One region of the Streptosporangium sp. NPDC000396 genome, then DNA from elsewhere that is predicted to be linked to it. Evidence: predicted binding sites of a transcription regulator. Region 1 holds the regulator's gene; the other holds the start of a gene.
What was found. Region 1 encodes LexA, which represses DNA repair genes until DNA is damaged. Its sites were predicted from a motif close to TCGAACANNTGTTCGA; they were not measured.
Positions count from the first base shown of each region.

Region 2: the regulator LexA is predicted to act here: its motif matches at 1,288-1,303, upstream of ruvC (crossover junction endodeoxyribonuclease RuvC).

Region 1 covers NZ_JBIAZA010000011.1:105,253-123,464, reverse strand. The annotation lists gene ACFY2X_RS19375 (ABC transporter substrate-binding protein) at 1-589, opposite strand, end outside; gene ACFY2X_RS19370 (LacI family DNA-binding transcriptional regulator) at 688-1,671, shown strand; gene lexA (transcriptional repressor LexA) at 1,984-2,694, opposite strand; gene ACFY2X_RS19360 (LysM peptidoglycan-binding domain-containing protein) at 3,064-3,336, shown strand; gene nrdR (transcriptional regulator NrdR) at 3,602-4,063, shown strand; gene ACFY2X_RS19350 (vitamin B12-dependent ribonucleotide reductase) at 4,151-6,976, shown strand; gene ACFY2X_RS19345 (nuclear transport factor 2 family protein) at 7,078-7,458, opposite strand; gene ACFY2X_RS19340 (helix-turn-helix domain-containing protein) at 7,547-8,356, shown strand; gene ACFY2X_RS19335 (carboxymuconolactone decarboxylase family protein) at 8,853-9,254, shown strand; gene ACFY2X_RS19330 (cupin domain-containing protein) at 9,495-9,962, shown strand; gene ACFY2X_RS19325 (hypothetical protein) at 10,092-10,550, opposite strand; gene ACFY2X_RS19320 (rhodanese-like domain-containing protein) at 10,802-11,281, opposite strand; gene ACFY2X_RS19315 (helix-turn-helix domain-containing protein) at 11,386-12,360, shown strand; gene ACFY2X_RS19310 (TetR/AcrR family transcriptional regulator) at 12,441-13,082, opposite strand; gene ACFY2X_RS19305 (TetR/AcrR family transcriptional regulator) at 13,323-13,883, shown strand; gene ACFY2X_RS19300 (alpha/beta fold hydrolase) at 13,959-15,662, shown strand; gene ACFY2X_RS19295 (TetR/AcrR family transcriptional regulator) at 15,577-16,155, opposite strand; gene ACFY2X_RS19290 (LysR family transcriptional regulator) at 16,220-17,047, opposite strand; gene ACFY2X_RS19285 (MFS transporter) at 17,130-18,212, shown strand, end outside.
Region 2 covers NZ_JBIAZA010000035.1:50,256-54,283, reverse strand. The annotation lists gene eis (enhanced intracellular survival protein Eis) at 73-1,233, shown strand; gene ruvC (crossover junction endodeoxyribonuclease RuvC) at 1,336-1,923, shown strand; gene ruvA (Holliday junction branch migration protein RuvA) at 1,920-2,540, shown strand; gene ruvB (Holliday junction branch migration DNA helicase RuvB) at 2,638-3,696, shown strand; gene yajC (preprotein translocase subunit YajC) at 3,922-4,028, shown strand, end outside.

The DNA.
Region 1 (18,212 bases):
GGTCGTTGGCGAACACCTTGGGCTGCTGCTCGGGCTTGAGCGTGTTGGCCACCCACAGCGCGCCCGCGGTGCCCTGCTTCACGCCGAGTCGCAGGGTGCGGATGTTGTCCTTGGTGACGCTCGTGCCCTTCTTCACCATCACGCCGATGTTGGAGGAGAAGTAGGGCGCCGAGAAGTTCACGACCTTCTTGCGCTCGTCGGTGATGGAGATCTCGGCCAGGGCCATGTCGAAATTCTTCGTCCGCCCCGAGACGAGCGCGTCGAACGGTGTGTTCTCGATGGCCAGCTTGGACAGGCCCGCGCGGTAGGCGATGTTGGCCGCCATGCAGTACTCGTAGCCGTCCTTGATGGCGGCGACCGTGTCACCGTTCCACCAGCCGGGAGAGGGCAGGTCGCCCTGGACGCTGAGCGTGTCGGCGGTGACGGGTTTGATCGTGAACTCGCCGCGCTTGCCGGTGACCTTGCAGTTGCCGTACGAGTCGCCGCTGGCCTCGGTCGTGTTGGCCGAGGTGGAGGAGCCGCCGCAGCCGGCGGTGAGCAGCAGCGACAGCAGCCCTGCGGCAACGGCGGTGGAACGGATGGTGACCATGACGCATCTCCTGGTAGGGGATCTGCACCATTGCAAAAGCGTTTTGGCATCGTCAAGAGGGTTTGCCAAAACGTTTTCTCATCTGTGAGGATGCGCGAGTGACCAATCGAGCCGGCATCCGCGACGTCGCCCGCGTGACTGGCCTGTCGATCACGACGGTCTCCCATGCTTTGAGCGGCAAGGGCAGGGTTTCGGAGCGCACCCGGGAGATCGTGCGAGCGGCGGCCGAACGGCTCGGCTACCAGCCTGACCCGATCGCGGCCGGGCTGGCGTCGGGCCGCGTCGGGGTGATCGGCATCCTGGTCGAGCACATCCGCTCGCGCCACTGGGAGCACACCTACCGGCCCTACTACGCCGCCTTCGCCTCGGGCGCGACCATGCTCGCGGTCGAACGCGACCACGCGGTCGTGGTGCTGCCCGCCGACCTCTGGGGCAAGGTCCCCCTCGACGGGGTGATCATCGTGGATCCGGCACACGGCGACCCGTTCATGTCGGAGTGCAGGAAGCGCGGCAAGCCGGTGGTGGCGGACGGCACGCCACTGGATCCGGGGTTCCGCGACGTGCCCGTCATCGAGAGCGACTCCGACGACACCCTCCAGGCGCTGCTCGGCCATCTGCGCGACGCGGGCGCCTCCCGCATCGCGCTGCTGACCGGCACCGAGCCCGACTCCTACACGCTCGACACCGAGAGGGCCTACATCGCCTGGTCGCACGCGCACGGCAACCCCGTGATCATTGAGGCGCTGCAGCCGGGCGAGCCACCGGCCGCCGCCGCCGAGCGGCTGCTGTCCCGGCCCGACCGTCCCGACGCCGTGCACGGTCTCAACGAGACGTACGGCGAAGCGCTGCTGGGCGCGGCGCGCAAGCTCGGCCTCGCCATCCCTGACGACCTGCTGGTCACGATCATGTGCGAGACGGTCGAGGACAAGCACTGGGACGTGCCGCTGACCGTGCTCAGCCTCGAAGCCGAGAGACGTGGGGCGGTGGCCGCCGCCGCGCTCATCGACGTGCTGAGCGGCATCGAGCCCGGCTCCCTCAGGGTGCCCACCCGCCTGGTGATCAGAGAGTCGACGAGCCGCTGACCCGGCCGGCGCATGCTCTGCGGATCTTCATCCTGGATGGTGTTCCCTGGATCTCAAGGGAGCGGGGATGAGGAGAGAGAGTATGCGGGCTTATGGATGAAGTTCGCGATAGTGCCCGGTTCTTGAGTGCGGACTGGCGAGCCGATCGGATCGGGGCGGCGGGAGGATGCCGCCCCAACAGCCGAAACCCCGGGCTCACGGTTGAAACCCGGGGTCTCCACACTCGAAAATCCGCGACGAAGTCTCGCCGTATGGCTGTGGCCTTGTGGGCCGGGCAGGGGCCGGTCTGGATGCCTGCCGGGCGCCGTCTTCTCAGAGCTTGCGCAGAACCGCCACGACCTTGCCCAGGACGGTGGCCTCGTCACCGGGGATCGGGTCGTAGTTCGGGTTGTGCGGAACCAGCCAGACGTGGCCGTCCTTGCGCTTGAAGGTCTTGACGGTGGCCTCGCCGTCGATCATCGCGGCGACCACGTCGCCGTTGTCGGCCACCGGCTGCTGGCGGACGACCACCCAGTCGCCGTCGGCGATGGCGGCGTCGATCATCGAGTCACCGGTCACCTGGAGCAGGAAGAGCGTGCCTTCGCCGACGAGCTGCTTGGGCAGGGCGAAGACGTCTTCGATGCTCTCCTCGGCGAGGATCGGGCCACCGGCGGCGATCCGGCCGACGAGCGGCACGTAGGCCGCGGTCGGACGGCTGACCGGAGCGTCGTCGTCGCGGGAGTCGGGATCCACCCACAGCACCGGCTCGCCGGGCAGCCGCACCTCAAGCGCACGGGGACGATGCGGGTCGCGGCGCAGATAGCCCTTGCGCTGCAACGCCGTCAGCTGGTGCGACACGCTGGAGGTGCTGGTGAGTTGCACCGCCTCGCCGATCTCCCGCATGGACGGCGGGTAGCCGCGCTGCTGCACCGAGTCGCGGATGACCTCAAGGATCTTCCGCTGCCTGGGGGTGAGGCCGAGCGAGTCGCGCCTGCGCACTGCCAGGTCGTTGACGGCTGAGCCGTTCTCGTCATGCTCGCTCATACGATCTCCTTGCCTCCCGGTCTGTATTGCTTGTGTCGCACACAGCGACCGTACCCTCGTTGAAGATCATATTCAAACAATTGTTCGAGTCGTTCTCGAAATCAACGACAGTGTGGTGTACAACATCGTACGGGAGTTCGATCGACATCGTGTTCGATTCGCCGATCTTTCTTCGACATATGTTCGGCCAGGTCGAAGGGGTGGGGGGCCATCATGAAGACGACCACGACGACCACGATCACGAAGGCCGCGACGGCCGCGACCGCGACGGTGCGGCGACCCGGGCGGAGGTCCACTCGGCGGTCCGGGGCAGTGGGAGACGTCCGATACCCTGGTGCGCCGCTCCAGCTCACCAGGAGGGGAAGGATCGTGGTGATATCGGCACTCACCGTGATCACCCTGGGGGTGCTCTGGGTCGGCGCCCGCATCGACGCGGCCTCGGCGATCGAGCGGAGAAGCCATGAGGGCCTGCCCTGGGTCGTGGTCCACCGCGGCGACACGCTGTGGGAGATCGCGGACGCGGTGACGGTGGAGGGCGACCCCGCCCCGACGATCCGCCGGATCATGGACCTCAACGGGTTGCCCGACTCCGTGATCCAGCCCGGAACCCGGCTGTATCTGCCCGACGGTTTCGCGCGTTGAGAGGGGCGCCGGAGGGGCGACACGCCGGTGTGATGCGCTGATCAGCGACTTCGGCTCGCGGGGTCTCTTTAACTTGCGTTCATGGGCCGACCCTCCTACCGTTGGACCACAACATCTAGTGGCTCAACCCAGTGCACTTCACCATAGATTGTGTTTCCATTACCGCATCTCGACCATTCGAGAGGTGGGCGCAAGCGTCCGGACACGGGTGCTGTGGGGTGCATGAGGAAGGTGGGCCGCTCGGCAGGTCAAGGAGGCGACGCGCGTGCACTGTCCGTTCTGTCGTCATCCTGACACGCGAGTCATCGACAGCCGGTCCACCGACGACGGTGGGGCCATCCGCCGCAGGCGCACGTGCCCGGAATGCGGACGCAGGTTCACCACGCAGGAAAACGTGCTGCTCATGGTCAGCAAGCGCAGCGGGGTGACCGAGCCGTTCTTCAGGGACAAGGTGATCGCCGGAGTGCGGCGGGCTTGCCAGGGACGTCCGGTCAGCGAAGACTCTCTGGCCCAGCTGGGCCAGCGGGTGGAGGAGTGCATCCGGGCGACCGGGGCCGCCGAGATCGCGGCCCACGAGGTCGGGCTGGCGATCCTGGGCCCGCTCCGCGAGCTGGACGAAGTGGCCTATCTGCGCTTCGCCTCCGTTTACCGAAGCTTCGAGACCCTGGCCGACTTCGAGGCCGAGATCGAGAAGTTGCGGACGGATCGCTCCACCAAGCAGGACTGAAATTCAAGCCCCGGGCGCCGGGGGACATGGCGGCGCGTTGATGTGGTCCGAGTCGAGGGCTCTGCGGAGTCCCGGAAGGGGGAAGTCATGACGGAGACGGTCGGTGGCACGGCCATGCGTGGGGGGAAGCGGCCGCGTAGGGGGCTGAAGATGAAGCGCATCTTCACCACTCCAGGGGTGCACCCCTATGACGAGGTGGCCTGGGAGCGCCGTGACGTCGTCATGACCAACTGGCGAGACGGCTCGATCAACTTCGAGCAGCGAGGCGTGGAGTTCCCCGAGTCCTGGTCGGTCAACGCCGCCAACATCGTGACCACCAAATACTTCCGCGGCGCGGTGGGCACCCCGCAGCGCGAATGGAGCCTCAAGCAGCTCGTCGACCGCGTGGTGGGCGTCTACACCAAGACGGCGATCGAGCACGGTTACTTCGCCACCGAGGAGGACGCCGAGATCTTCGACCACGAGCTCAAGCACGCTCTGGTCAACCAGGTCTTCAGCTTCAACTCGCCGGTCTGGTTCAACGTGGGCACCGCCTCGCCGCAGCAGGTCAGCGCCTGTTTCATCCTTGCCGTCGACGACACCATGGAGTCGATCCTCGACTGGTACAAGGAAGAGGGTGTGATCTTCAAGGGTGGTTCGGGTTCCGGTGTGAACCTCTCCCGGATCCGCTCGTCGAAGGAACTGCTCTCCAGCGGCGGTACGGCCAGCGGCCCGGTCTCCTTCATGCGCGGTGCGGACGCCTCTGCGGGCACCATCAAGTCCGGCGGCGCCACGCGCCGGGCCGCCAAGATGGTCGTCCTGGACGTGGACCACCCCGACATCGAGGAGTTCATCGAGACCAAGGCGCGTGAGGAAGACAAGATCCGCGCGCTGCGCGACGCCGGGTTCGACATGGACCTGGGCGGCAAGGACATCGTCTCCGTCCAGTACCAGAACGCCAACAACTCCGTGCGCGTCTCCGACGAGTTCATGCGCGCGGTGGAGGCCGGTGGCGAGTTCGGCCTGCGCGCCCGCCTCACCGGCGAGGTCATCGACAAGGTCGACGCCAAAGACCTGTTCCGCAAGATGGCCAAGGCCGCCTGGGAGTGCGCCGACCCCGGTCTCCAGTACGACGACACGATCAACGACTGGCACACCAGCCCGGAGACCGGCCGCATCACCGCGAGCAACCCGTGCTCGGAGTATCTGCACCTGGACAACTCCTCCTGCAACCTGGCCAGCATCAACCTGCTGAAGTTCCTGAAGGACGACGACTCGTTCGACATCGCGAACTTCGTGAAGATCACCGAGCTGATCATCACCGCGATGGACGTCTCCATCACCTTCGCCGACTTCCCGACCCAGAAGATCGACGAGACCACCCGGGCCTACCGCCAGCTCGGCATCGGCTACGCCAACCTCGGCGCGCTGCTCATGGCCACCGGCCACGCCTACGACTCCGAGGGGGGCCGGGCCATCGCCGGCGCCATCACCTCCCTGATGACCGGCGTCTCCTACCGTCGCAGCGCCGAACTGGCCGGGGTCGTCGGGCCGTACGACGGCTACGCCCGCAACGCCGACGCGCACAAGCGTGTCATGCACAAGCACGCGGACGCGGACGGCGGCCTGCGCACGCTGGAGGCGATGGACCGGGCGATCCACGCCGAGGCCTCCAAGCAGTGGGCGGAGTGCCTCAAGCTCGGTGAGAAGAACGGCTACCGCAACGCCCAGGCCTCGCTGCTCGCGCCCACCGGCACCATCGGCCTGATGATGGACTGCGACACCACCGGTATCGAGCCCGACCTCGCCCTGGTCAAGTTCAAGAAGCTCGTCGGCGGCGGCTCCATGCAGATCGTCAACCAGACGATCCCGCGCGCGCTGCGGCAGCTGGGCTACCAGGAAGAGCAGATCGAGGCCATCGTCGAATACATCGCGGCCAACGGCCACGTCGTGGACGCCCCCGGCCTCAAGCCCGAGCACTACGAGGTGTTCGACTGCGCCATGGGCGAGCGGGCGATCGCGCCCATGGGCCACGTGCGCATGATGGCCGCCGTCCAGCCGTTCCTATCCGGCGCCATCTCCAAGACGGTCAACCTGCCCGAGTCCGCGACGATCGAGGACATCGAGCAGGTCTACATGGAGGGCTGGAAGCTCGGCCTGAAGGCCCTGGCCGTCTACCGGGACAACTGCAAGGTCGGCCAGCCGCTCTCCGCCGCCGGTCAGAAGACGGAGGAAAAGCCCGCGCCCGCGGAGCCCGAGGTCCAGGTCGTGGAGATCAGCCGCCCGACTCGCCGCCGGATGCCGAACCAGCGTCCCAGCACCACCACACGCTTCACCGTGGGTGGCGCCAAGGGCTACATGACCGCCTCGTCCTACCCCGACGACGGTCTCGGCGAGGTCTTCCTGAAGATGTCCAAGCAGGGTTCGACCCTCGCGGGCGTCATGGACGCCTTCTCCGTGGCCATCTCCATCGGCCTGCAGTACGGCGTGCCCCTGGAGACCTACGTGAGCAAGTTCGTCAACATGCGCTTCGACCCGGCGGGCATGACCGACGACCCGGACATCCGCATGGCCGCCTCGGTGATGGACTACATCTTCCGCCGCCTGGCCCTGGACCACCTGCCCTACGAGGAGCGGGCCGCCCTCGGCATCTTCTCGGCCTCCGAGCGCGCCGCCCAGCAGCGGGGTGAGGACCCGGCTCCGATCCCCACCGACGAGGTCATCGCCGAGCTGGCCACCTCGGCACCGATCGAGCAGCCCCAGCCCCGCACGGAGCCGGTGGTCGTGGCCGAGCCTCAGCGGGTCGGCTCTCTGGAGTCCCACCAAGGCCGCACGGCCGACGCACCGCTCTGCATGACCTGCGGTACCAAGATGCGTCCCGCCGGTAGCTGCTACGTCTGCGAGGGCTGCGGCTCCACCAGCGGCTGCAGCTGATTCGGAGCGTCGTCAGGCGTGAACGACCTGTTCAGGCGGGGTGCCGGAGAGATCCGGCACCCCGCCGGAGCGTTTAAGGAAGGTACGCGCCGGGCCGGCGCTCAGAACATCCCGTTGGGGACTTCCGCGGGCTCTGGCACAGGCTGGACGACATCCCAGTGCTCGACGATCAGTCCATCCTCCAGCCGCCAGATATCGACGACCGCGGTGCCGCGTTTTTCCTCCGGCGCGGTCATGAGGTAGTGCATGACCACGTACTGTTCGTCGGCAATGGCGCGCTTGAGCTCCAGTCGGGCGCCCGCCACCGGAGCGTGCGCGATGAAATCGACGAACGCGTCTCGGCCGGAGGGGTTGCCCGGGCTGTGTTCGACGAAATCCTCCGCCAGCAGAGTGCGAAGGATTTCGATGTTGCCTCTGGCGAACTCCGCGAAGCCCTCGAGCACGAGCTTCCTGTTGCGTTCCGTCTCAGTGGTTTCTGGCATGCGGATAACGGTGGCGGCGCCGGTATCGCGTCGTCGATTACATCCCTTGTAATGGCGATGGGTGCGAGGTCACGATAGAACCGAGCCCATGTCACAAGATCGGCCTGTTGGTGAACTCCTGCGTGAGTGGCGCCGTCGTCGGCAGCTGAGCCAGCTCGATCTGGCCATCCAGGCGGAGGTCTCCAGCCGCCACGTCAGCTTCGTCGAGACCGGCCGCACGGTTCCCAGCCGTCCGATGGTCCTGCGTCTGGCCGAACACCTGCAAGTTCCGCTGCGCGACCGAAACCGGCTCCTGGTCGCCGCGGGATACGCGCCTGTCTACCAAGAGCGTCCGCTGGACGACCCGGATCTGACAGCGGCGCGCGAAGCCCTTCATCAGATCTTGCGGGGGCATGAGCCGAATCCCGCGCTGGTGGTGGATCGCCGTTGGAACTTGGTACTTGCCAACTCCGCCGCCGATGTGTTCTTGGACGGTGTCGCACCTGCCCTGCTAGAACCGCCGGTCAACATGATGCGGCTGGGCTTGCATCCCGCCGGGTTCGCGTCCCGCCTGCTCAACCTGGGGCAGGTTCGCGGATTCCTGCTGCCACGCCTGGCACGACAGGTGCAACAGACCGGGGATCCGCAGTTGAGCGACCTCTACTCGGAACTCGTCTCCTATGGTGCTCCCGACCAGATGCAGCCGCCGGATCCCGTTGACATCGCGATGCCCATCCGGATCCGGCATCGAGGGGTGGAGTTGAGCTTCATCAATACGATCACGACGTTCGGTGCCGCTTTCGACGTCACGCTCGAAGAGATCGCGATCGAGGCTTACTTCCCCGCTGACGCCCGCACCGCACTCGCATTGCGCAGCGGGGGCCATTCGGTGATGCCGGATACCGCAGTCTCCAAATAAGTGCGCTGCCCCAGTAGGGCAGGCGCCGCGCAGATTGAAGCAGCGGTCAGGACGTTCATGGCGGGGAATCGGCGAAAGGCCGGTTCCCCGCTTCGGTTTTCCGCGAGCGGTTGTCGTGTGAACGTGGTGACTCCTCCGCTTCCTGAAGAGAGCGGCTTCTCGCTTCCCTCGGCTGAGGTAGGCGACGGCCAAGCCCTGACCGTTTCAAGCAAAGAAACCATAACAGGGAAGTGATTCCCCTGCCGGGTAAACCCGGCAGTCCCCTCACTAGACATGATGGCGTCCGGTCCACGGTCTGCCCGGAGTACGGCGGAGCGGTTTCCGGTTTGCGTTGGAGCGCGCTCTAACTCTTACCGTTTGAGCCGTGGCCGGCGCACAGCCGCTACCGGCTCCGGCCGGAACCTCGAGCACCAAGCCCGGCGCATTCGTCGGCGCGGGCCGGTGGCCGTACGCCGAACCACAGGATCGCTCACGATGAGAAGCCACTGGGAGAATCATGACCCGCGAGGAACGATACGAGCACGGCCTGAAGGTGCTGCGGGAGATCGACGGCGAGGCCGGTCAGAGGGTCGTCGACGCGCTCTCCGACGTCTCACCCGAGCTCGGCCACCAGGTCGTCTCCTGGGCGTTCGGCGACATCTACGCCCGCCCCGGCCTGCCGCCCCGGGATCGGCAGCTCGTCACCCTCGGCATGCTCACCGCGCTGGGCGGCTGCGAGCCTCAGCTGGAGGTGCACGTCAACGCCGCGCTCAACGTCGGTCTCACTCCCGCCGAGATCGTCGAAGCCCTGCTGCACTCGGCCGTCTACTGCGGAATGCCGCGGGCGCTCAACGCGACCTTCGTCGCCAAGAAGGTCTTCGCCGAGCGGAACCTGCTGCCCGTCACTCCTGCCACCTGACCGCGAATCTTGGGGTCACCCGCGGCGAAGCCGTCGCTTGCGAGAAGCGCCTTCGTGACGAGACCGCTGCCGGACCTTGGTCACCAGCACCTTCTCGGTGAAAAGGAACGCCGTAACCGGGTGGGTACGCCGGGACGGTGGGGAAGCGCGGCCCTCGCGGTGTTGATCTGGCGGTTTCCTCGCGTAGCGTGGTGAGCGAGATTCGGATCATGGGCGGAGCCGCTCTGCCAGAATGCGGGGATGATCGAGAAAGCGATGCCTGGCCCACGTCCGCTGCTGCGCCGTCCCGAGGAGGGCGAACTGATCGATGTCGCGGGGGTGGAGCACTTCTTCCGGCTGACCGGCGAGCACACCGGCGGGCGCTTCGCGTTCGAGGAGTTCACTTTGGCGGCGGGCGTCATGGGGGCCCGGCCGCACGTGCACGAAGGGCACGACGAATATTTCTACGTCCTGGAAGGCGAGCTGACCCTGCACAACGGGGACGGGGAGGTGACGGTGGGCCCCGGGAACCTGCTGTCCGCGGTGCGCGGGACACCGCACGGGTTCCGCAACGCGAGCGCGGAGACCGTGCGCGCCCTGTGCCTCTACACTCCCTCGGGATACGAGGGGTATTTCCGCGAGGTGCACGCCGCCGTGGCCGCGGGTGCCGAGGTGACCGACGAACTCCTCGCCGAGTTCCGCGCCCGCTACCGCACCACCTCCTACTGACCGGCTGTCCCTTCGCCGCCGGAGGCGCCCGCGGCGTCGCGTTCGCGACCGCGGACGGCCGGGGCGGGTCGAACAGCAGACGGATGACCCGGGCCGAGCGGCCCGGGTCACACCCTCGTAAGAGGCGCGCTAGTCGCAGTTGCCCCAGGTGTTCCGCCCGCCGGTCGCGACTTTCGGGTCATGGCCGCTGGGCTTGATGCTTCCCCAGAACTTCACGCAGAGACCCTTGCCGTAGATCTTCGCCGGACCCGCGTAGTACTTGAAGCTCCCGGAGTCATCCACCGGCTTCGTCTTGGGGCGCTTCACCTGCACCCAAGCCGAGACGTGAGTGGGGAGCCCCACGAAGCTCGTCTTGATGGTGGTCACGCAGTTGTATCCGGTGCTGCTGTTGTAGAGCAGGTAGACATGGCCGTACACGCTGCCGGAGGAGGTCTTGACCGGCTGAACGCCGCCGTCCACCCGGGCGAATCCGGCACCGCAGATGCCTTCGGGGGTGTAGGAGGCCGCTGCGGCGTACGCCGGGTTCGCCATGATTCCACCGGTGGCCAGTGCCGCGGCAAGAATGATCGTCTTTGTGGACTTGAGCACTCACTCGTCCCATCGTCGGTCGCCACCCGCTGATCGAGTGGCGTCGGGCACGATCATTTTGCACCGTTGATCGCTGGAAGATAACCGCTATGTCAGAAATTTCGGTCAGTTTGTACGCGTACTTCCGGTTGTGATCATTCGCGCGCCAACCCTGCCCGAGCGCGTTTCCGGAGCTGGAGCCGGGTGCGGGGCAGATCTCGCCAGGGCGTACGCCTCGGGCCGGGAAATCCGGGAAATCCGAGGGAAACCGGTCAGCAGGAGCAGGAGATGCCGGAGACCGGAGCGGTCAGCGGGTCCACCCCGCCGCGGGAGACGCCGTCGGCGGTCTCCACCGGGAAGCCCTCCCTCGCCCAGTATTCGAAACCGCCGAGCATCTCCTTGACCGGGTAGCCGAGCTTGGCGAACTCCAGGGCGGCGCGGGTGGCGCCGTTGCAGCCGGGACCCCAGCAGTAGGTCACCACGGTCGCACCCGCGGGGATCACCTCGGCGGCGCGGGCGGCGATCTCGGCGGTGGGCAGGTGTACCGCGCCCTCGATGTGGCCCTGCTCCCAGCCGGCCAGGCTGCGCGAGTCGACCACGACGACCCCCGGGGCCCCCGAAGTCAGGTCGGCGGCCACGTCGGCCACATCGGTCTCGAACGCCAGGCGGGCGGCGAAGTGGGCGAGCGCGGCGGCGTTGGCGGCGGCGGGGACCGCGGTGACGGCGGAGCGGACTGCGGTGGTGGCGGGCATCTCGGCGGCCTTTCGATCGTGTGCGGCGGCGATGAGGAAATGGTGCCTGTCCCGGCATGCGGCTCAACAGTGGCGTGAATGCCGCTTATCGCTAAGATCCCGCCATGTCGATTTCGCCGCCGACGCGCCGTACCGTCTCCGTGCTCGCCTTCGACGGAATGACGCCCTTCGAACTGAGCTGTGTCGTGGAGATCTTCGGCATCCCCCGGCCCGAGCTGGACGTGCCCTGGTACGACCTCACGGTCTGCGCCGAGACCCCGGCCGACCTGCGGATCATCGGCGGTTTCACCATGCGGGCCGAGCACGGGCTCGACGTCGTCGCGGAGGCGGACACGGTGATCGTGCCCGGGGTCCCGGACGTGCGCGACGCGATGTCGCCGGACCTCCTCGCGGCGCTGAGAACGGCGCACTCCCGGGGGGCGAGGATCGTCTCGATCTGTTCGGGGGCGTTCGCACTGGCCGCCGCCGGGCTGCTGGACGGCCGCCGGGCGACCACCCACTGGAAGTACGCCGAACTGCTGCAGCGCAGGTTCCCGCGGGTCCTGGTGGATCCCGACGTGCTCTACGTGGACGGCGACGACGTGCTGACCAGCGCGGGCAGCGCGGCCGGGCTGGATCTGCTGGTCCATCTGGTCCGCAAGGACCACGGGCCGACCGTGGCCAACTCGGTCGCGCGCAGGCTCGTCATCCCTCCCCACAGGGAGGGGGGCCAGGCCCAGTTCATCCAGGCGGCGGTCACGCCGGTGGAGGACGACGACGCGGTGGCCACCGCGATGGCCTGGGCGCTGGACCACCTGGCCGAGCCGATCACGGTCGCCGAGCTGGCCAGGGTCGCTCACATGTCGCAGCGCACCTTCATCAGGCACTTCGGCCGCCAGACCGGGACCAGCCCGCTGCGCTGGGTGATCTCTCAGCGGGTCGCGGCCAGCCTGCCGCTGCTGGAGTCCACCGCCGCTCCCGTCGAGGAGATCGCGGTCGCGGTGGGCTTCGACAGCCCGGTGACCTTCCGCCACCACTTCACCAGGACGATGCGCACCTCGCCCTCGGCCTACCGCAGGGCCTTCCGCGCGTCCGCCTGAGAGCGGGGCGGCTTCCTCGCCGCCCGCCCCGGTTCCGCCCGCGCGGCACGTCCGGCCCGGCACTCCGGGAACGGGTCACCTCAGTGGACGGTCCAGCGCCGGTTGACCTCCTCGACGCCGGGGGGCGGGCCGGGCAGGGGGGAGGCCGAGGCCAGGTGCATGGCGTCGAGCATCAGGGCCAGGTATCGGTGCCTCATCTGGGAGGTCCGGGTCTCGTCGCCGAGCTGGATGGCGGCCAGCTGCTCGAAGACCATCGTCATGTCGGCGACTTCCAGGCCGGGGCGGAGGGCGCCGGCCTCCTCGGCGCGCCGGAAGATCTGGGTGGAGAGTTCGCCCGCGTAGACGGCGTCCCTGTGGAGGCCCTCGTCAGGAGTGAAGGTGCCGGCCAGGTTGAGTGTCAGGGAGTGGGTGTCGGCGTCCACGATGCGGCGCATGAAGCCGGTGAACGCGCTCCACGGGTCGCCTTCGTCGGCCAGGGCCGCCTCGGCTTCGGCGATGTAGATCTTCAGGCCGTCCGAGCAGAGCTTGCGGAGCAGGTCTTCCTTGCTGGCGTAGCGGCGGTAGAGCGCGCTGATGCCCACTCCGGCGCGTTCGGCGACGGCCGAGATCGGGGCGCCGGGGTCGGCGACGAAGACCGCGCGCGCGGCTTCGAGGATCACCTGGTCGTTACGGGCGGCCTGGGCTTTCCGGCCGCTCATGGGTGCCGTGGTCGTTGTCTCCATGCCATCAATATAGCTCATGGAACAAACTATTCCGTTCTGAAAACGAATTTCAGAAGGACAGGTTGTCGCGTTTCCCGGGGCTCGCCGGTTCCTGGATGCATGACAGAGAACATCCTTGTCATCGGCGGTCGTGGCCGGCCAGGTCGTCACGCTCGCTTTCGGCGTGGTGATTTCCCCTGGTTCTGCTGTTTCTCACCAGAGGGCTTGCCAATAATAAGAAGACCGGTCTACTTTTTAGTCATGGGACGGAAAGGTGAGGAGACCCGCGGCCGGTTGCTGGACGCGACGCAGGATCTGATCGAGGGCGGCGGCTACTTCGGGGCCGGGCTGAACCAGGTGGTCGCGGCGAGCGGGGCGCCACGCGGTTCGCTCTACTTCCACTTCCCCGGTGGCAAGGACCAGTTGGTCGGGGAGTCCGTACGGCGGGCCGGTCACGAGATCGGCCTTCTCGTGCGGGACCTGGCCGAGACCGCGCCCGACACCGCGAGCCTGATCCAGGGCGTGCTGACGCTGCTCGGCGACCGGCTGGAGGCGTCCGGGTGGCGCCGGGGCTGCCCGGTGGCCACGGTCGCGCTGGAGATGGCGGCCGTCAACGACGCGCTGCAGGAGGTTTGCTCGGAGGTCTACGGCTCCTGGGAGGACATGTTGCGCGAGCGGCTGGCCGCCGACGGGCACGCGGAGGCCGGCGACGTGGCGGTCACCGTCCTCGCCCTGATCGAGGGGGCGCTGCTGCTGGCGCGGGCCCACCGCAGCCGGGAGCCGCTCGACCGGGTGGCCCGCCGGATCCTGGCGCTGCTCTGACGGGGCCCGCTCCGGCGGGCCTCGGCCTTCGCATGCCCATAAAATATGTAGACCGATCTATTATGAGGTGATCGTGTGACCCCCGACTCCATCGTCTTCGGCGCGGCGGGATTCATCGGGCGTTCCCTGGTCGCGGAGCTGCTCCGCCAGGGGCGCCGCGTGGCCGCCGCCGTACGCGGTCCGGGAGACCGGCTCACGTCCTGGCTCGCCGGGCAGCAGGTGGACACGGCGGGGCTGACCGTCGTCACCGCCGACATCACCGTGCCCGGCCTCGGCCTCGAAGGCCTGGACGGGGTGCGCGACGTCTACAACGCCGCGGCCCGCTTCGCCTTCGGGCTCGGCGTCGAGGAGGCGCGGAGGGTCAACGTGACCGGGGCGCTCAACGTGGCGGACTGGGCCGCCACCCGGCCCGGCCTGCGCCGCCTGGTCCACATCAGCGGCTACCGCGTCAGCGGCGGCTCCGCGGACTACCGTCACGGCGCCTACGAGGCGTCCAAAAGGGAGGCCGACGCGGCCGTGCGGGCCCGGGCCCGCGAGCTGGGCGTCCCGCTGACGATCGCCAACCCCAGCACCGTGATCGGCCCCGACCAGTTCATCGGCCTGGCATCACTGGTGCGGGACCTCTGGCAGGGGCGGCTTCCCGCCCTGCCGGGCGGGCCGGATGTCTTCCTGCCCGTCGTGGACGGCGACTACTTCGCCCGCTTCATGGCCGCCCTGCCCGAGCACGAGGAGACGGAGGGCAAGGCCTACTGGGTCCTCGACGACGAGACGCCCAACCTGCCGGACCTGGTCGGGCTGCTCGCCGGGCACATGGGTGTGCCCGCGCCCCGCTGGACGATCCCGGTCCCGGTGGTACGGCGCCTGCCTCGCGCGATCACCGGGGCCGACGCCGAGACGCTGTCGTTCATGTCCGGCGACCGCTACGACACCGCCCCGGCCCTGGCGTTCGCGGAGCGGGCCGGGCTGAGCATGCCCCCGGTCGGGGAAACGCTCAGGCGGTGGGCCGACGGGCTGGTCGGCGCCCGGTTCGGCGAAGGGGTCCCGCCGCGCGGGCCGTACGGGTTCACGGATGTGGCGGGAAGCAGGACCTGGGTGACGGGTGAGCGGGAGAACCCCGAGTACGTGCTGCTGCACGGGCTGCCGCTGGACGCGGACTCGTGGGCGGCCGTGAGCGAGCGGCTGGACGCCCCGGTCCTGGCCGCCGACCTGCCGGGCCTGGGCCGTTCCGCGCCCGCCCGCTCGCTCGGCGACTGGACGTCGGCCCTGCTGGAACCGGTCGGGACACGGCCGGTGCTGGTCGGCCACTCCTTCGGCTGCGGGCCCGTCCTGCGGTACGCGCACTCCCATCCCGGCCGGGTGGCGGCCGTCGTCCTGGTCGCGCCGGCATTCCTGCAGAAGCCCTCCGGCTGGTTCCCCCGCTCAAGGATGGCCGTTCCGGCGCTGCGCCGGATGCCGAGAGCCCGCCTGGGGGAGAGCCTCGGCATTCCTGCGGGCGCGGTCGCGGAGCTGCGCCGCCCCGGGGCCGCGCGCCGGGTGGTCGAGGCGATGCGCGCGGCCTACGCCGCGCGGGACGAGCTGCGCCGGCTGCTCGACCGGATCGAGGTGCCGGTGACGATCGTCACGGGGGCGGCCGATCCGCTGGTCGTGGACAGGCCCGTCACCCTGATCCGGGGTGCCGGGCACTATCCCCAGATCACGCACCCTGAGGAACTGGCCGGGCTCCTGCGAGCAGCCGGTGGGCGAGCTCGCCCAGAGCCGTCGCGATCCGCTCGGGGCTGAGGCCCCGCTCGGTCCGCTGGTGGGTGTAGACCTCGGGGGCCAGGGGGGCGAGCGCGATCTCGACCAGCGCGTCGGGGTCGGGCACCTCGGCGGCGACCAGCAGCGAGCGCACGTGCACCCGCCAGAAGCCGTAGGCGCCGGTGGCGAACCGCGGTCGCCCTGTCTCGGCGCCCAGCACCAGGTGGGCGTGGGACTCCAGCAGTTCCACCATCGCCGCGTAGAACGCGGCCAGCCGCTCGGCGGGGGGCGCCCCCGGGCCCAGGGGCGCCTGGCCGCCGATCAGTTTCTGCTGCAGTGCCTTCTCGTGCTCGTCGAGCATCGCGATCGCGATCGCGGCCCGGTCGGGATAGCGGCGGTACAACGTGCCGCGCCCCACCCCGGCCGCCCGGGCGATGTCGTCCATGGTGACGTTCGGCGCGCCCTTGGCCGCGAACAGTTCCCCCGCGGCCTCCAGGATGCGCGCCCGATTGCGCGCGGCGTCTGCTCTCTCCATGTCCTCAGGGTATATGTGGACACGCTGTCCGTTAGAGGTTCGTTAGAGCGGATCGCCCGGAGGTTCACGAGCTCATCGCGTAGAGCACGTCGCGCAGCCCCTCCTCCCGCCCGCCGAGCCAGACCACGCGCAGGGCCAGGCTGGGGACCTGGGGTTCCATCGGGACCAGGGTGCCTGCCGCCAGGTCGTCGGCGATCGCGAAGTCGGGCAGCACGGCCCTGCCCAGCCCCTGCTTGGCCCACTCCCTGACGGCGACGATGCTGGACAGCTCCCGGCGCTCGCCGCCGGGACCGAACACCCGGTCGGTGGCCATCCGGATCGAGCAGAGGGGCCCGGTCACCAGCAGGGTGCCGGCCTGCCCGGCCGGGGCCGCGACCAGCGCCAGCCGTACCTCTCCCACGTCGAGGAAGTCCAGCTCGGGCGGTGGCGCGAAACCGAGGGCGCCGACCTGCACGCCGGAGTCGAGCAGCAGCCCGGCGTCGAGGGTGCCCTGGGCGACCCCGTCGAGTATCAGGTGCCGGGGGAGCGCGGTGACGTCGAGGTCGATGTCGGGACGGCGCTCGGCCAGGCGTTGCGTGATGCCGGGCAGGCGGGTGGCGACCAGCATCTCCAGAGCGCCCACCCTGACCTTCCGCCGCTGCCCGGTGACGGCCAGGCGCACCGCCTCGGCGTGGTCGAGCAGCCCGCGGGCCTCGGCGAGCAGGATCCGTCCCGGCTCGGTGAGCCGCATGCCCTGCGGGGTGCGCTCGAAGAGCGTGACGCCGAGGGACTTCTCCAGCCTGCGGATCTGTTCCGACGCCGACGCCGGCGCAAGGCCCAGCAGGTGCGCCGCCCCGGTGATCGTGCCTGCCCCGGCGACCGCGACGAATCCCCGTAACTGCCGCAAATCCATGCGGCGAGCATACGGTTTTCCCGAACGCCCCGTACGGCTGCGGCTGTTGAGGTGGGATGCCCGGTTCCGCAGAGTAACCCGCATGTCCGTGACAGCATCCTCCCGGCGGCTCACCGGGATCTCCCTTGCCTACTTCCTCGTCCTCCTCGACACCACCGTCCTCACGATCGCCCTGCCTGACCTGCGTGCCTCCCTGGGCGGATCGTTCGCCGGGCAGCAATGGGCCGTCAACGGGTACACGATCGCGTTCGCCGCGTCGCTTCTGACCGGCGGGGCGGTCTCCGACCGGTACGGCGCGGCCCGGGTGTTCCGGCTGGGCGTCGCCGGGTTCGTGGTGACCTCCCTGGTGTGCGCTTTCGCGCCGAACCTGGAGATCCTCGTCGCCCTGCGGGCGCTGCTGGGCCTCGCGGGCGCGCTCTGCCTGGGCGGCTCTCTCGGGCTGATCGCCCAGCTCTACCCCGACCCCGCGCGGCGGGCGCGGGCCATGGGAGTGTGGGCGGGGCTCACCGGCACCGCGCTCGCGGCGGGCCCGCTCCTCGGCGGCCTGCTCGTGGAGTCGTACGGCTGGCGCGCCGTCTTCCTCGTCAACCCGCCGCTCGCCGCCCTGAGCCTCCTCAGCGTCCGGGGCCTGGTCTCCGCCGCGGGATCGCGCCGGATCGGCTGGCGGACACAGATCATGGCCTGCGCCTTCCTCGCCCTGCTGGCTGCGGCGATCACCGACGCCTCCGCCGCCGTGGCCGTGCTCGCCCTCGTGACGCTCGCCGTACTGATCATGCTGGAGCGGCGCGGCCCCGCGCCCACCCTGCCGAACGGCCTGCTCCGCGCCTCCTGGCCCGGTCTGCTCACCGGAGGAGTAGTGAACTTCGCCTTCTCCGGCGCGCTCTTCGTGATCACCATCCTCCTCCAGGGGGAGCGGAACCTCACACCGATGGAGGCGGGGCTGGCGTTCCTGCCGCTGACCGTCCCGATGACCTTCAACGCGCTTCTCACCGGCCGTGTCGTCGCCCGGTACGGCCCCAGGCCGTCCGTCCTCGCCGGCCTTGTCCTGCTGACCGGGGGCCTGCTCGCGGCCCCCTCGATCCCCGGCATGATCATGATTGGCTTCGGTCTGTCGTGCTGCCTCCCCGCCCTGGTCGCCGACGTCGTCGCAACGGCCCCCGCGGGT
Region 2 (4,028 bases), on a different contig from region 1:
GGAACCGGCGGCCCGGATGCCCGCGGAACCCGATTCGCCTTCGCGGGCCGTTCCTGCCTAGGTTGGGTCACCGTGGAGCTACGTGATTTGACGGTCGAGGACCTCGACGCGGTGCTGGACAACCGTAAGCGCGCCTTCGGGCCCCTGTCCGAGAGCGATGTGGAGACCTGGCGCAAGCTGGTCGTCCCGGTGCTCGCGGAGGGGAGATACCTCGGCGTCGTGGACGGCCCCCGCCTGGTCGCGACGAGCCGGATCAACGACTTCACCCAGTGGTGGCACGGCAGGCCGATGTCCATGGGCGGCGTCGCCTCGGTGACCGTCGCCCCCGAGGACCGGGGACGAGGTGTCGGCCGGACGCTGCTGCGGGCCACCCTCGGCCGTTGCGCGGACCTGGGGCATCCGATCTCGGCGCTCTACCCGACCACCACCCCCATCTACCGCTCGCTCGGCTGGGAGCACGCCGGTGCCATGCACCGGGCCACCCTGCCCACCGAGGCGCTGCGTGCGATCAGGCTCAGCGAGCAGGTCAAACTCCGCCGCATGGGCCCCGGCGACGCCGCCGAGGTGATCGGGATCCTCGGCCGTGTCCACGCCGGCACCCGGGCCTCCGGCCCCGTCTGCCGGGACGAGCGGTCCTGGCGCCTGTGGCTGGAGAGAAAGGACGACTTCCTCTACCTGGCCGACGACGGCTTCGTGATCTACCGCTGGAGCGACGAGGGCGACATCGAGGTGGGCAACCTCGTCGCGGGGTCGGAGGCCACGGCCCGGGCCCTGTGGTCGCTGATCGGCTCGTCCGCCTCCACCGCCAAGTCGGTCCAGGCGGTCGTCGCCCCGGACGACCCGGTGTTCTGGCTGATCGGCGACCGTTCCAAGGACGAGGTCAGGCAGGCCCGCTGGATGTTCCGCGTCGTCGACCTCGCCGCGGCCGTCGCCGGGCGCGGTTTCCCCGCGGGTGTGACGTTCGACGCGGTGATCCAGGTCGACGATCCCGAGCGCCCCGCCAATTCCGGCCCCTGGCACCTGTCCGTCTCCGGCGGATCCGGTACGGCCGAGCCCGCCGGAGCCCAGCCGGGACCCATCCCCACCTTCACCGCCGGTGCCTTCTCGGCCCTGTTCGCGGGGATCCCGGCGGCCACCCTGCGCCGCTCCGGGATCCTCACCGGCCCGGAGGACGGCGACGAGGCCCTCGACGCGGTCTTCCACGCCACGCCCCACATGCTCGACTACTTCTGACGTGCGGTGTGAGGTAGCCGTGCGCGGTGTGCTCCCAGGCGGTAGAGTCTGGCACCGAACAGATGTTCGGCGAGCGGAGGCGTGTCGGTGCGGTTGCCCGAGCTGCGGGTGATGGGGGTCGACCCGGGGCTGACCCGGTGCGGGCTCGGGGCGGTCGAGGGGCGGCCCGGAGCGCCGCTCAAGCTGCTCAAGGTCGGCGTCGTGCGGACTCCGGCCGACGACGAGATCGGGGCTCGGCTGGTGGCGATCGAGGCGGGCATCGAGCGGTGGCTCGACGAGATCGAGCCTGACGCGGTGGCCGTGGAGCGGGTCTTCGCCCAGCACAACCTCAGAACCGTGATGGGCACCGCGCAGGCGTCGGCCGTGGCGATCCTGTGCGCGTCCCGCCGGGGCCTGCCGGTGGCGTTGCACACGCCGTCCGAGGTCAAGGCCGCGATCACCGGCAGCGGAACGGCCGACAAGCAGCAGGTGGGAACCATGGTGACCCGGCTGCTGCGGCTGGACGAGATGCCCAAGCCCGCCGACGCCGCCGACGCGCTCGCGCTCGCGATCTGCCACGTGTGGCGGGGCGGAGCCCAGAGCCGGCTGGCGGAGGCGGTCGCCAGGGCCGAGACCGGGCAGGGGACGACCGCCGCCGCCTACTTCCGCGGGCTGGGCCGGGCCCGATATTCGAGAGGAACCACAAAGTGATCGCCTCGGTGCGGGGACAGGTGACCGCGATCGCGCCTGACGGGGCGGTGGTCGAGGTCGGCGGGGTGGGCGTGCTGGTTCACTGCACGCCGGGCACGCTGGCGACCCTCAGGACGGGGGAGGAGGCCCGGCTGGCCACCTCGCTCGTGGTCCGCGAAGACTCGCTGACCTTGTTCGGCTTCGCGAGCGACGACGAGCGCGGGGTTTTCGAGATGCTGCAGACGGCCAACGGGGTCGGTCCCAAGGTCGCGCTGGCGATGCTGGCCGTCCACACGCCCAACGCGCTCCGGATGGCCGTGGCCGCCGCCGACGTCAAGGCGCTGACCAGGGTTCCCGGTGTGGGGCCCAAGGGCGCCCAGCGGATCATCGTCGACCTCAAGGACAAGCTCGGCACGCCTGAAGAGGCCGTCAACGCCGCGCTCAACGGCAGCGCGGTCGCGCCGGCCTGGCGTGACCAGGTGCACTCCGGTCTGGTGGGTCTCGGTTATTCGGCCAGAGACGCCGACGAGGCCGTGGCCGCCGTCGCCTCCCAGGCCGACGCCGAGGTGGCGCAGGGCCGCTCCCCGCAGGTGGCGGCATTGCTCAAGGCCGCGCTTCGCCTGCTGAGTGTCCGGTGAGAGAGAGGTTCACGATGCGGATCTCGTCGGGACGCGGCGGATTCGGCGAGTTGACGACCTTCCGCCTCTGGGCCCGGGTCAGTGAGGATGGCGTGGCGTGAGCTTCGATCGGGATCTGGTGTCACCGGACGCCGAGGGCGACGAGCGGCTGATCGAGGCGGCGCTGCGGCCCAGGCGGCTGGATGAGTTCATCGGCCAGGCGAGGGTGCGCGAACAGCTGTCGCTGGTGCTGCAGAGCGCGCTGCGGCGCAACCGGCCGCCGGACCACGTGCTGATGAGCGGCGGCCCCGGCCTGGGCAAGACGACCCTCTCCATGATCATCGCAACCGAGCTCTCCGTGCCGATCAGGATCACCTCGGGGCCGGCGCTGGAGCGGGCGGGTGACCTCGCGGCCATCCTGTCGACGCTCTCGGAGGGGGAGGTCCTCTTCATCGACGAGATCCACCGGATGGCTCGCCCGGCTGAGGAGATGCTCTATCTCGCGATGGAGGACTTCCGCGTCGACATCGTGGTGGGCAAGGGGCCGGGGGCGACCGCGATCCCGCTGGAGGTCGCGCCGTTCACCCTGGTCGGAGCCACCACCCGGGCCGGGCTGCTGCCCGCGCCGTTGCGTGACCGGTTCGGGTTCGTCGCGCACATGGACTTCTACGAGGTCGCCGAGCTGGAGCAGGTGCTGAACCGCTCGGCGCGGCTGCTCGGCCTGGAGCTTCCCGGCGACGCGGCGCACGAGATCGCCGGGCGGTCCCGGGGCACGCCCCGCATCGCCAACCGGCTGCTGCGCCGGGTCCGGGACTTCGCCGAGGTTCGGGCCGGCGGAGTGGTCACCAGGGACGTCGCCTCGGCGGCGCTGAACCTCTATGAGGTCGACGCCGAAGGACTGGACCGGCTGGACCGGGCGGTGCTTGAGGCGTTGCTGCGCAAGTTCGGCGGAGGCCCGGTGGGACTGTCCACGCTGGCGGTCGCCGTGGGCGAGGAGCCCGAGACGGTCGAGGTGGTCGCCGAGCCGTTCCTGGTGCGTCAGGGCCTGCTGGCCCGCACCCCCCGGGGCAGGGTCGCGACGGCCGCGGCCTGGGTTCACCTCGGTCTCACGCCACCGCCGGACGCGTTCGGCGCCTCGATGGTCGTCGATCTCGAGGAAGATCTGGGATCGGCCTGACGTTGGGGTTTAGTGGGGAAACCGTACAAAGTTGATCACAGATCGGTGACAACGGTATCGAAATGGGAACTTCCCCGTGTGCCGATTCGTGACCTCGTTGCCGCGCCCTAACAGCTCGCCTAAACTCCGTGGCTTGGCTGGCTGTGTAGGCTGACGTGCTGAGCGGCGTGGCCGCGTGTGACGTCCGGCGCCATGCCGATCATTCTTAAGCGAAGGAGCGGCCCCATGGGCGGCAACTATTCGAGCCTCATCATGATCGCCCTGATGGTCGTGGTGTTCTACTTCCTGCTCATCCGGCCGCAGCGAAAGCGGCAGCAAGAGCAGGCCCAGAT